DNA from 3 places in the Streptomyces sp. NPDC048484 genome. Region 1 is predicted to be linked to each of the others. Evidence: riboswitches for the same ligand, from Rfam matches in the RefSeq annotation. Region 1 holds a riboswitch; each other region holds the start of a gene.

The links. Region 1 has a riboswitch for cyclic di-AMP ahead of AB0D14_RS05490 (LysM peptidoglycan-binding domain-containing protein). Riboswitches for the same ligand answer to the same signal wherever they lie in the genome.
Region 2: linked by a shared signal. The riboswitch ahead of AB0D14_RS24465 (M23 family metallopeptidase) and the one ahead of AB0D14_RS05490 (LysM peptidoglycan-binding domain-containing protein) in region 1 are both predicted to bind cyclic di-AMP.
Region 3: linked by a shared signal. The riboswitch ahead of AB0D14_RS04215 (C40 family peptidase) and the one ahead of AB0D14_RS05490 (LysM peptidoglycan-binding domain-containing protein) in region 1 are both predicted to bind cyclic di-AMP.

What each region holds. Positions count from the first base shown of each region.
Region 1 covers NZ_JBEZJY010000004.1:165,180-168,987, forward strand. Annotated here, with positions in the region: partial or broken gene AB0D14_RS05485 (HAD family hydrolase) at 1-511, shown strand, start outside; gene AB0D14_RS05490 (LysM peptidoglycan-binding domain-containing protein) at 637-1,359, opposite strand; cyclic di-AMP (ydaO/yuaA leader) riboswitch at 1,364-1,526, opposite strand; gene AB0D14_RS05495 (polyprenyl synthetase family protein) at 2,802-3,808, shown strand, end outside.
Region 2 covers NZ_JBEZJY010000024.1:82,130-85,937, forward strand. Annotated here, with positions in the region: gene AB0D14_RS24460 (GntR family transcriptional regulator) at 1-551, opposite strand, end outside; gene AB0D14_RS24465 (M23 family metallopeptidase) at 803-1,591, opposite strand; cyclic di-AMP (ydaO/yuaA leader) riboswitch at 1,604-1,764, opposite strand; gene AB0D14_RS24470 (pitrilysin family protein) at 2,059-3,447, opposite strand; gene AB0D14_RS24475 (pitrilysin family protein) at 3,444-3,808, opposite strand, start outside.
Region 3 covers NZ_JBEZJY010000003.1:198,832-202,639, forward strand. Annotated here, with positions in the region: gene AB0D14_RS04205 (ATP-binding protein) at 1-215, shown strand, start outside; gene AB0D14_RS04210 (DUF6328 family protein) at 241-738, opposite strand; gene AB0D14_RS04215 (C40 family peptidase) at 830-1,303, opposite strand; cyclic di-AMP (ydaO/yuaA leader) riboswitch at 1,307-1,493, opposite strand; gene AB0D14_RS04220 (hypothetical protein) at 1,842-2,150, opposite strand; gene AB0D14_RS04225 (ATP-dependent Clp protease proteolytic subunit) at 2,158-2,793, opposite strand; gene AB0D14_RS04230 (DUF2461 family protein) at 3,347-3,808, opposite strand, start outside.

The DNA of each region.
Region 1 (3,808 bases):
TCTCGGCAAGATCGAGGCGGAGGTCGGCGAGGTGTACGCAGCCGTCGACCAGGACGGGGTCGACGGCCTCACACTCATCGAGCCGGGCTACGAGATGCCGCACCCGACGCTTCCGGCGGTACGGGTGCTGCGCCGCGACGACCTCTGGACGGAGCCCATCAGCAAGGTGCTGCTGCGTCATCCCCTGCTCTCCGACGACGAGTTGGCGTCCGCCGCGCGTGGAGCGGTCGGTTCCCTCGCCAACGTCACGATGTCCGGCCCCGGTACCGTCGAACTTCAGCCATGCGGCATCACGAAGGCGACCGGTCTGGCGCTTGCCGCCAGACATCTGGGCCTGACAGCGGCACAGACCGTCGCCTTCGGGGACATGCCCAACGACATCCCCATGTTCGACTGGGCGGCGCGCGGGGTCGCGATGGCCAACGCGCATCCCGAACTCAAGTCCGTCGCCGACGAGATCACTTCCTCGAACGAGGACGACGGCATCGCGGTGGTCCTGGAGCGGATGTTCTCCGTCGGCCGGGCCGACCGGCCGACGGGCCCCCGTACCGGCGGGCAAGCCGCTGGAGGGGCCGGTCGGCAATCCGGTCGGGTGGCCGGTCAGGGCGTCGGTCGGAGCACCGGTTCGGGCGCCGGTCAGTAGGCCCCGAAGACGTTGTCGATCGAGCCGTACCTCGCGGCGGCGTAGTTGCACGCCGCCGTGATGTTGGCGACCGGGTCGAAGGGGTCCAGCGACGTGCCGGTCACGTGGTACGCCGTGAAGGTCGGGTCGATGACCTGGAGGAGCCCCTTGGACGGCGTACCGGCGACCGCGTTGGAGTCCCAGTTGTTCATGGCCTGCGGGTTGCCCGACGACTCGCGGATGATGTTGCGCTGGATTCCGTCGTAGGTGCCCGGGATTCCCTGCTGGGCCATGATGTCGAGCGACTCCCTGATCCAGCCGTCGAGGTCGTCCGTGTAGGTCTTCGCGGAGGCCGGGGTGGCGGCGGACGCCGTGGTCGCCTTGGCCGTCTTCCCCGAGGTCTTGGCGTTCTTGGTGCCCACGGTCAGCTTGAGGCCCGGGCGGATGGCCGCCGGGTCGTCACCGATGACCGCGCGGTTGGCCTTGTACAGCTTCTTCCAGTCGCCCGTGGTGTGCGCCTTGGCGATCTTGGCGAGGGTGTCGCCCTCGACCACCTTGTACGTGACCAGCGAGACCTGCGGGACCGCGGCCGAGGCGGCCTGGGCCGGCTGTGCGGCGTGGGCGCCGGTGGCCCCCACGATGGGGAGCGCGAGCGCGGCACCCCCCGTTCCCGCGGCGACGATGCCACGGGTGAGGGTGCTCTTACCGGGGCGGCGGTGCTTACCGCGTGCGGACATGACGAATTCCTCTCCGGCGCCTGCGAGGTGAGCTGTCGGGTTCGGGCGGGAGATGCCCGGCCGCGTGCTGTACGCGATTACACCCCTAGCCGTTCCGATATCCGGACCGGCGGCTTACCTGGGTCCCCCGCTCCTGCCGTACGCGAGTGAATGGGTGGCTGGGTTTTCCGGTCGGCGGCAGGATTAGGCGATCCGTCCGGAGTGACGTGAACGTATGCGAGAGCACATGCCGATAACAAGCCCCGAATTCACACGGCGATGGTCATGACCTGCGTTGTCTGACGAATATCCCTTGATCCATACGGAAGGCAAAGTTCAACTTGCTTTCCGTGAACGGAAATCGACGGGCACTATGAAACGATCACTTCGGACAGGCGTGACCCAATTCACTGACGCAGATGGTTAATTAAGGAAACCGATAAGCAATTCGGGCAAGTCGCGCCTTTGGGGGGTTCTGGTGCCTTATGGTGCGCGAGAGGCGCGGAATGCCCGAAAGGAGGGGGATTTGCCCGGTGCTCTGGATGTCGGATGGCGAGGTTTCGCGGCCGCAGGGTGGTGAGCCCGTGAGAGCTCGTGAGAGGGGGCGGGGCTCGTCGTCGACCCGGTGAGCGGGTATCGAGCTGGCGCGTCAATTCATCGGCATCCGCACGAAAACAGCCAGGCATTGTTCTGCGGAGGTGCATCAGAAAAGCGCGGCCCGGGCCGAGTTCGTATCGAAAAGCGCATCCTTCGTAGGGCCCGATTCTCACGGAGTCGCGCGGTCGCGACCGTGACGGCCTGTCAGGTCCAGGACGCCTCGGGTGGCGAGGGATGGTGACGAGGGGTGAGGAGTCGTCGGGGTCCCGTCGCGGAGGCGGGAGTGGAGCCGGTACGGGTTCGTTCGTGAGGGGGCGTCACATGCGCGTGGAGCGCGCGTGGGGCTTCGGGTGTCACGCACACGCGCGTAGAGAGACGCGTAGAGCATTGGTTCCGTCTGTGAGGGGAACGCGGATGTTCACTCGTGGATCGTCTCGTGGGGGGAGGGTGTGCGGATGCGTGCGGATGTCACCTCGGTGGCTTCACGGTGGCCGACAGGCCGGAGGTCTCCGGAGGATGTCGCCGAGCCCCGGCAGGAAGTGGGACAGGATTCAACACTTCCTGAAAAGGGTGACTCTTTCATGATGTATCAGCTGTATCGGTCGCATCAGTCATATCAGCAGATCAAGAGCATGCCGCCTGTGATCCAATACGGCCCGGCCTGGCCGACGGGGCAAAAGGGGCCAGGTGGAGCGTGTCCGGCAGGGTGGCGGCGGGTGACGGGCGGGCGCTCATCGTGATCGAAAGACGACCGGATACGCTGACTTGAGTGCCGGCAGCGACACATCGACAAACACCCACAGCACGCAGCACACCCAGAGCATCCAGAGACCGCCGTTGAGAGCGTCAGCAGACAGGAGACCCTCGTGACCGTCGTCGGGCCGTTCGGGCTGAGCGTGCGGGACCAGGCTCTCGAAGCCGATGTCCAGGCCGGACTGGCAGCTGTCGAGGAGGGACTGCTCGAGGCCACCAAGAGCGAGGTCCCGTTCATCACGGAGGCCGCACAGCACCTCGTGCGTGCGGGCGGCAAGCGGTTCCGGCCGCTGCTCGTGACGCTCGCCGCCCAGTTCGGCGACCCGTACGCGCCGGGCATCGTGCCTTCGGCGGTCGTCGTCGAGCTGACCCACCTCGCCACGCTGTACCACGACGACGTGATGGACGAGGCGGACGTGCGCCGCGGGGTGCCCAGCGCCAACAGCCGCTGGGGCAACTCGGTCGCGGTCCTCACCGGCGACTTCCTCTTCGCCCGTGCCTCGCACATACTGGCCGATCTGGGCCCCGAGGCCGTACGCATCCAGGCGGAGGCCTTCGAGAGGCTCGTCACCGGCCAGATCCTCGAAACGGCCGGACCGCGTGACGGTCGTGACCCGGTCGACCACTACATGGACGTGCTGGGCGGCAAGACCGGCTCACTGATCGCCGTGGCCGGACGATTCGGCGCGATGATGTCGGGCGCCGACGAGACAGTCGTCGACGTGCTGACGCAGTACGGAGAGCGGCTCGGGGTCGCCTTCCAGCTCGCCGACGACGTGCTGGACATCGCGAGCGACTCGCGCGAGTCCGGCAAGACGCCGGGCACCGATCTGCGCGAGGGCATTCCGACGATGCCGGTGCTGCGACTGCACGAGCGCGTGAAGCGGCTGGGACTCGCCGAGGACATCGCCCTGTCCGAACTGCTCGCGTCGGACCTGACGGACGACGCCCGGCATGCGGAGGCGCTGGCAAGGCTGCGCGTCCACCCCGCGCTGGAGCAGGCCCGCCGCGACACCGTGCGGTATGCGGAGGACGCCCGCGCCACGTTGGCACCGCTCCCGGAGTGTGACGCGAAGGCGGCTCTGGTGGAGCTGTGTGACGCGGTGGTACACCGGGCGGG
Region 2 (3,808 bases), on a different contig from region 1:
TCACCACGGGCCACGGCGTCCACTATGGCCCCGTGCTCGGTCCAGGACTCGGCGGGTTGCGCGGGTGCTTCCACCGAGTACATCCAGGCGATCTTGTGCCGCAACTGGCCGAGCGTCGAGGTCAGCGCCTGGCTGCCGGAGGCCTGCGCGAGGGTCTCGTGGAACCAGCCCCCGAGCGAGCGCAGATCCTCGCTGTTGCCCCGCCTGGCCCGCTCCTGACCAAGTCTGACCAGACCGCGCAGGACCTTGAGGTGAGCCTCGGTGCGGCGCTGAGCGGCCCGGGCGGCCCCCAGCGGTTCCAGCAGCATGCGCATCTCCAGGAGGTCGGCGGCCTCATGCTCCGTGGGCTCCGCGACGCACGCGCCCGCGTGCCGGCGGGTGACCACGAAGCCCTCCGCCTCCAGGGTGCGCAGCGCCTCGCGTACGGGGACCCGCGAGACGCCGTAACGGCGCGCGAGCAGTTCTTCGGTGAGCCGGCTGCCGCGCTCGTAGACACCCGCGACGATGTCGTCACGGATCGCGGTGCATACCGAGCGCGCGGGAATACGCATGACCGAGCCTCCGCCTTAATCCCCGCGAAACGCGGTCGATTGACGCCTGTTCGGTGACTCTATTGCAGAGAACGGGAAATTCCGAAGGCAGCCCGAAATCCATGGCTATTTTTTGGACACACCGCGCCTCTGAACAGGCAGTCGTCCGGTGCGGCACGCGAAGGCCCCGGCTCGTGGTGAGCCGGGGCCTTCGACGGAGGTGCGGTGTGGTGCCGTGCCGCGTGCCGTGCTGTGCCGTGCCGTGCCGTGGGTCAGACGTTCACGCCGTGCGAGCGGAGGTACGAGACCGGATCCATGTCGGAGCCGTACTCCGCGGTCGTACGCGCCTCGAAGTGCAGGTGCGCCCCCGTGACGTTGCCCGTCGCCCCGGAGAGGGCTATCTGCTGTCCCGGAGTGACCGTCTGGCCCACCGAGACGCCGACGGACGAGAGGTGCCCGTACTGGGTGTACGTGCCGTCGGTCATCTTGATGACGACCTGGTTGCCGTAGGAGCCGCCCCAGCCGGCCTCCACGACGGTGCCGGAGCCCACCGCGTGCACGGCGGTGCCGCTGGCGGCGTGGAAGTCGATGCCGGTGTGGCTGCCGGAGGACCAGACGCCGCCGCCGGCCTGGTAGGAGGTGGAGACGTACGAGCCGGCGATCGGCGCGGTGTAGGCGTTGAGGCGCTTGCGCTCGGCCTCGCGGGCGGCACGGGCCTTGACCTCGCGCTCCTCCTCGGCCTTGGCCTTGGCCTTCGCCGCGGCCTCCTCGGCACGCTTCTTCGCGTCGGCCTCGGCCTTCTCGCGGGCGGCTGCCTGTTCGGCAGCCTGCCGCTGCGCGGCGGCCTGTGCGTCGATCTCGTCGGCGATCGAGTCGCCGATGGTGACGGCCTGGGTGAGGCCGGTCTGCTCGACGGCGCTCTCGGCGGCGAACGCCGGGGCGGCAGCCAGAGTGCCTACGACACCGGTGGTGGCGAGTGCGGCGACGCCCACCGTCCTGCGGGTCGTGCGCTGCATACGGCTGGGAAGACGGTGCTTCCCCGTGGCGCGGGTGAACGCCATGAAGTGGCTGGTCCTTTCCTTCCTTCTCGCCTACCGGGTTAGCTGACGGGTTCGGAGCAGGAAGGTCTCCTACGGACCCCCTTCGGGAAGGGCGTCCGATTCACCCCAGGGACTACACATGGGTCCCCGGCTCCCCTGGCTCGCGCCGTACGGGGACTCGGCGATGACTGTCCGGTGCCGCGGACGCGGCGCACTGCCTGACGAACAGCCGGAATGACGCTAAGCGGGGCCTCTTTCAATAGCCAAACGGATCACGACTTTTGTAGCGCACGCCACAGGGCAGACAGGCAACCTCCCTACCAATACGGACACAGCGGACGAACGCAGCGACCAGGACAGCACAGGAAGAAGGCCCGGGCAACTCATCAGTCGCCCGGGCCCCAACCGGCCACCGGCCTCTGTAGCGCCCGGCTGCCGGTCTCCGCTGTGTGCCGCTACCGGTCTCTGCTTCGTCCCGTTACCGGTCTCTACTCCGGCGCCACGACGCTGACTTCACCGATCCCGAGAGCCCTGACCGGCTCCTCGATCTGCGCGGCGTCACCGACGAGGACGGTCACCAGGCGGTTCACCGGGAAGGCGTTCACGGCGGCCGCGGTGGCCTCCACGGTGCCGGTCGCGGCAAGCTGCTGGTACAGCGTCGCCTGGAAGTCGTCCGGCAGATGCTGCTCGACCTGGTCGGCGAGCGTGCCCGCGACGGCGCCCGCGGTCTCGTACTTCAGGGGCGCCACGCCCACCAGGTTCTGCACGGCGACGTCGCGCTCGGCGTCCGTCAGGCCGTCTGCGGCGAGGGTGCGCAGTACCTTCCAGAGGTCGTCGAGCGCCGGTCCGGTGTTCGGGGTGTCCACGGAGCCGCTGATGGCGAGCATGGAGATGCCCGTCCCGTCCGGAGCGGAGCGCAGCACCTGGCCGAACGCCCGCACGCCGTAGGTGTATCCCTTCTCCTCGCGCAGGACGCGGTCCAGGCGGGAGGTGAGGGTGCCACCGAGGCAGTACGTGCCGAGCACCTGGGCGGGCCACACGCGGTCGTGCCGGTCCGCGCCGACGCGGCCGATGAGCAACTGCGTCTGGACGGCTCCGGGACGGTCGACGATGATCACCCGGCCGGTGTCGTCGGCGGTCACGGACGGCACGGGACGCGCCTCGGCCTGCGATCCGGTCCAGGTGCCGAGGGTGTCCCCGAGCAGCGCGTCGAGGTCGACATCGGTGAGGTCACCGACGACGACCGCGGTGGCCGTGGCGGGGCGTACGTGCTTCTCGTAGAAGGCGCGCACGGCCGCCGAGTCGATCGCGGTGACCGTCTCCTCGGTGCCCTGACGCGGTCGCGACATGCGCGAGGTCGCCGGGAAGAGCTGCCGGGACAGCTCCTTGGCGGCCCGGCGGGCCGGGTTGGCGGTCTCGTGCGGGATCTCGTCGAGCCGGTTGCGCACCAGCCGCTCGATCTCGCCGTCCTCGAACGCGGGCGCCCTGAGGGCGTCGGCGAGCAGGCCGAGCGCCTTGGGCAGCCGGGAGACGGGGACTTCGAGGCTGAGCCGGACACCGGGATGGTCGGCGTGGGCGTCGAGCGTGGCGCCACAGCGCTCCAGCTCGGCGGCGAACTCCTCGGCGGAGTGCTTGTCGGTGCCCTCCGAGAAGGCCCTCGCCATGATCGTGGCGATACCGTCCAGGCCCTTCGGCTCGGCCTCCAGCGGGGCGGCCAGGAGGACCTCGACGGCGACGACCTGCTGGCCGGGGCGGTGGCAGCGCAACAGCGTCAGGCCGTTGCCGAGCGCGCCGCGCTCGGGTGCCGGGAAGGCCCAGGGCCTGGCCTCGCCGGCCTGGGGCTGCGGGTGGAACTCCATCGTGGCGAGCTCGGTCACTTGGCCGCCTCCTCGTCGGTGTCTGCAGCTGCGGCGCTGGTGTCCTCGGCGGCGTCGGTCTCTTCGGGGGCGACCGGCTCGTAGACCAGCACCGCGCGGTTGTCGGGACGCAGGCGGGCCTTGGCGACCTCCTGGACCTCCTCCGCGGTGATGTCGAGGACCCGCTGGACGGCGGTCAGGGCGAGCTGGGGGTCGCCGAACAGGACGGCGTACCGGCACAGTTCATCGGCGCGGCCCGCGACCGTACCGAGACGGTCCAGCCACTCGCGCTCCAACTGGGCCTGGGCGCGCTCCATTTCCTCGGCCGTGGGCCCCTCCTCGGCGAACCGGGCGAGCTCCTCGTCGACGGCGGTCTCGATCA
Region 3 (3,808 bases), on a different contig from region 1:
AACTGCGCATCGGGGTGACCGACAGCCACCCGCGGTTTCCGAAACGGCTGCCCGCGGCCGTCCAGCAGGACAACGGTCGCGGCATGGTCATCATCCGATGGCTGACCGCGGAGTGGGGCGGCAAGCTCACGGTCCTGCCCACCAGAGAGGGCGGAAAGACCGTGTCCATCGTGCTGCCCTGGACGGCACCGGCGGAGCCGGCACGGGCCGACTGAGCCTCGCCACCGCCACCGGCGCGGGCTACCTGTCGTCCGAGTCCTTGTCCACGGCCCGCTTCACCAGATACGGCATGACCTCCCACAGGCCGGTGCACAGGGCCAGCGTGGTCACCCCCGCCACGATGCCTTCGGTCCGGCCCACCGCCACGTCCACGACGAGCAGCACGGAACCGGAGAGCGCGAGCGCGAGCACGGCCAGGCCGACCTGCGCGAGACGGGACGAAGCATTCACGATCTGGGGCTTGGCGCCCCTCCGGAACAGCCGGCGGTGCAGGGCGGCGGGCGCTGTGAAGAGCGCCGCCGCCAGCACCGAGAGCAGCAGCGTGACCACGTACGTGGTGCGCTGCACCGTGTCGAGGGACGGGAACCGCGGGGTGAAGGCGAGGGTCAGCAGGAAGGCGAAGAGGATCTGGACGCCGGTCTGGGTGACCCGCAGCTCCTGCAGGAGCTCGTTGAAGTTCCGGTCGGCGCGCTCAAGGCGGGTCTCGTTGCGCTCCTCGTGGTGATGCGGTTCGGCCATAGGTGAACGAGTAACCACTCAGCCGCCGAAATCACGTCCGGCCCCTCACGGGGTGGCCGCGGGGATCCCCGCGGCCACCCCGTGGGCAAGATCACCTGACGCGGCCGTACCAGACGCTCTTCGTCCAGATCTTCTGGAGCTTCACCACGTCCCCGGTCTTCGGGGAGTGCCAGATCCGGCCCTTCCCGGCGTAGAGGCCCACGTGGTAGACGTTCCGGCCCGAATGGAAGAAGACCAGGTCCCCCTGCTTGCGGCTCGAAGAGGAAACATGCTTCGTCTTGTTGTACTGGGCCGCCGCCGTGCGGGGCAGGCTCTTGCCGGCCTTCTTGAACGAGTAGAGCGTGAGGCCGGAGCAGTCGAAGCGCTTGGGCCCTGCGGCGCCGTACTTGTAGGGGGAGCCCTTCTTGGAGGCCGCCACCTGAAGTGCCTTTGTCGCGTGAGTGGCCGCTTCCGCGCCGGACGCGAAGCCCGGTGCCACGATGCCACCGCCGACAGCGGCGATGGTGAGGACCGATGCCGTACCGGCCCTGCTGAACAGCGACGGGACACGATTGAGCGCAGTCATGCGCAACCCTTCGTCAGCCGCCTGTGAAGGATGACCTGTCGGATTCGGGCTGGCGAAGTTGCCCGGCCGCTGCTGCGGCTTCACCCCAAGGACCACTCGGATCTCTCCGGCGGCCCGTCGTGCCTGGGTCCTCCACTCCTGCCGATGCACTTCTGTCGACCGGTCATCCGGGCAGCGGCAGGACTCGGCGTCCGCCCGGACCGCCCCGCCGCTTCTGGCGGGGGCTTGTCGTCGGAAGGGATCTTGACGCACTGATGTGCCAAAAGCCGAGCGGAATCGGTGCTTTGTGGGCTTACTCACCACTCACCCATTCGGGTGGACAGCCCTTTCTATGGAGGGGTGTCGAGGGTCCTGAGGACCTCCGCACCAGCACCGGAATGGTTGATTCCGCCCCGGAGGTACGCGCGTTGCGCAACTCCGGGGGGTCGGAAAGTACAGCCGCGAATACGCCATCCGGGGGTACACCGTCTGGTCCGTTTCGGTTCCGGCCCGGACGGCTCGTCAAATCCCTGCGTGACGCCGGGCCGGCGGGCGTACGTCAGGTGCCGGAGCCGGGCGGCAGGGCGACCCGGCCCGCCCGGCGTTCACCGTCCAGGATGCGCAGGGCCCGTGCCAGGGTCGGTGCGTGCACCTCGTGTTCGCCCCGCTGGTGCATCAGGGTCAGGGCGTCGCGCAGCGCTGAGGCCCTGCCGACCAGCGCCTGGGCCGCGCGCAGTCCGCGGTAGGTGTCGCCGGAGTGTGCCGGGTTGATGCGGCCGATCAGGTCGACCACCTCCAGGTAACGGTCGATCAACTCGGCCTCGGCCCGGGTCAGCGCCGGCAGCGGGGGCAACTCGGGCGGGAGCACGGCCGGTTCACCTCGCGCCGGATGTGCCGAGGGTCGACTTGCGGCTCGGGACGATCCGGTCGACCAGCCCGTACTCAAGGGCCTCCGGGGCATCCAGAATCTTGTCCCGCTCGATGTCCACCGAGATCCGCTCCCGGCTCTGCCCTGTGTGCTGAGCGAGCAACTCCTCCAACTGCGCACGGGTACGCAGCAGTTCGTCGGCCTGGATGGCCAGGTCGGACGCCTGCCCCTGGACCGGCTCGGAGAACGACGGCTGGTGGATCAGCACGCGGGCGCCCGGCAGCGCGTACCGCTTGCCCGGCGTGCCCGCCGCCAGCAGCACCGCCGCGGCCGACGCGGCCTGCCCCAGACAGATCGTCTCCACCTCGCAGCTGACGAACCGCATCGTGTCGTAGACGGCCGTCATCGCGCTGAACGAGCCGCCGGGGGAGTTGATGTAGAGCGAGATGTCCCGGTCGGGCGCCTGGTACTCCAGGTGCATGAACTGAGCCATCACGTCGTTCGCCGAGGTGTCGTCGATCGGCGTCCCGAGGAACACGATCCGCTCTTCGAGGAGCTTGGAGTACGGGTCCATGGTCCGCGTCCCCGAACTGGTGCGCTCGGTGAACTGGGGCAGGACGTAGCGGGCGGACGGTCGGGTCATGACACACGCCTCCTCCGGGAGAGATCCTGTAAAAATGTACAGGACGTACATGACGTTATGATGGGGAGCAGATTCTAGATCCACAGATCACAGCAGGTCAGAACGTGTTTACGCTGATCGTGAAGCAGGTTTCTCTCACGGCCATCCGGCATGTTCAGGCAGCCGCGTCGTCCTCGAAGCCGAGCAGAACCGTGAGGTGATCCGAGGCGGCGCGCAGGTCCTCGGGGCAGCACAGCCGACCTGTGCACGGAGCGACAGCAAGGGCCGTAGCCGCCGGCGCCGCCCCCGGCTCCGTGGTCGAAGGCCCGAGTGGGCCGAGGGGACGGTCGGCGCCGAAAGCCGGCCCGCCCGGGAGTCTGTCGGCGCCGTAGGCCTGCACGTCGATGACGGGTCATCAGGGAGAGAAACGTCCGGGACACTGCAAGTTGCGCGACGCCCGGTGCTCCTGTCGGGCGACGGACGTCCGGTCGGTGTTGAGGGTGCGCATCTTCCGAGGGCGGGGGCTGGCGGCACGGGTGTGGTTGCTCCCGTGCCGCGCGGCGCCCTCGTGATGTCAGGCGGTGCGCTTCACGTGGCGGACCAGCCACATCAGCAGGGCGTCCAGGTCGGCGGCGGCCGAGAGGACCCGGTCGACCGCCTCGGGGGTGTGCAGCCACTGGTCGCAGCCGAGGGGTCGGGCGGCGATCAGCGAACGGTGGCGCAGCAGGTGCGTACGGGAGTGGTCCGTCGGATAGCCGCGCGGGGGGCGTTTCATCACGTCCCCGGAGATGTCGTAGCCCTTCTTCCGTACGTCCTCGACGATGGCGGACAGTTCGCGGCCGCTGCCCTCGGAGGCGACGGCTTTGCGGAACGTGTCCACCTGGCCGGGATCGGGGTACCACCAGGCGCCCTGGATCCGCAGGCCGTCCAGGTCGAACCGGAGACCGATCTCGATCTTGCGGGCGAGCCGGATCACCGCGCTCTGGTGCTGCCACCACCAGGAGTCGGTGCGGTAGTGCCAGACGGAGAAGTCCTC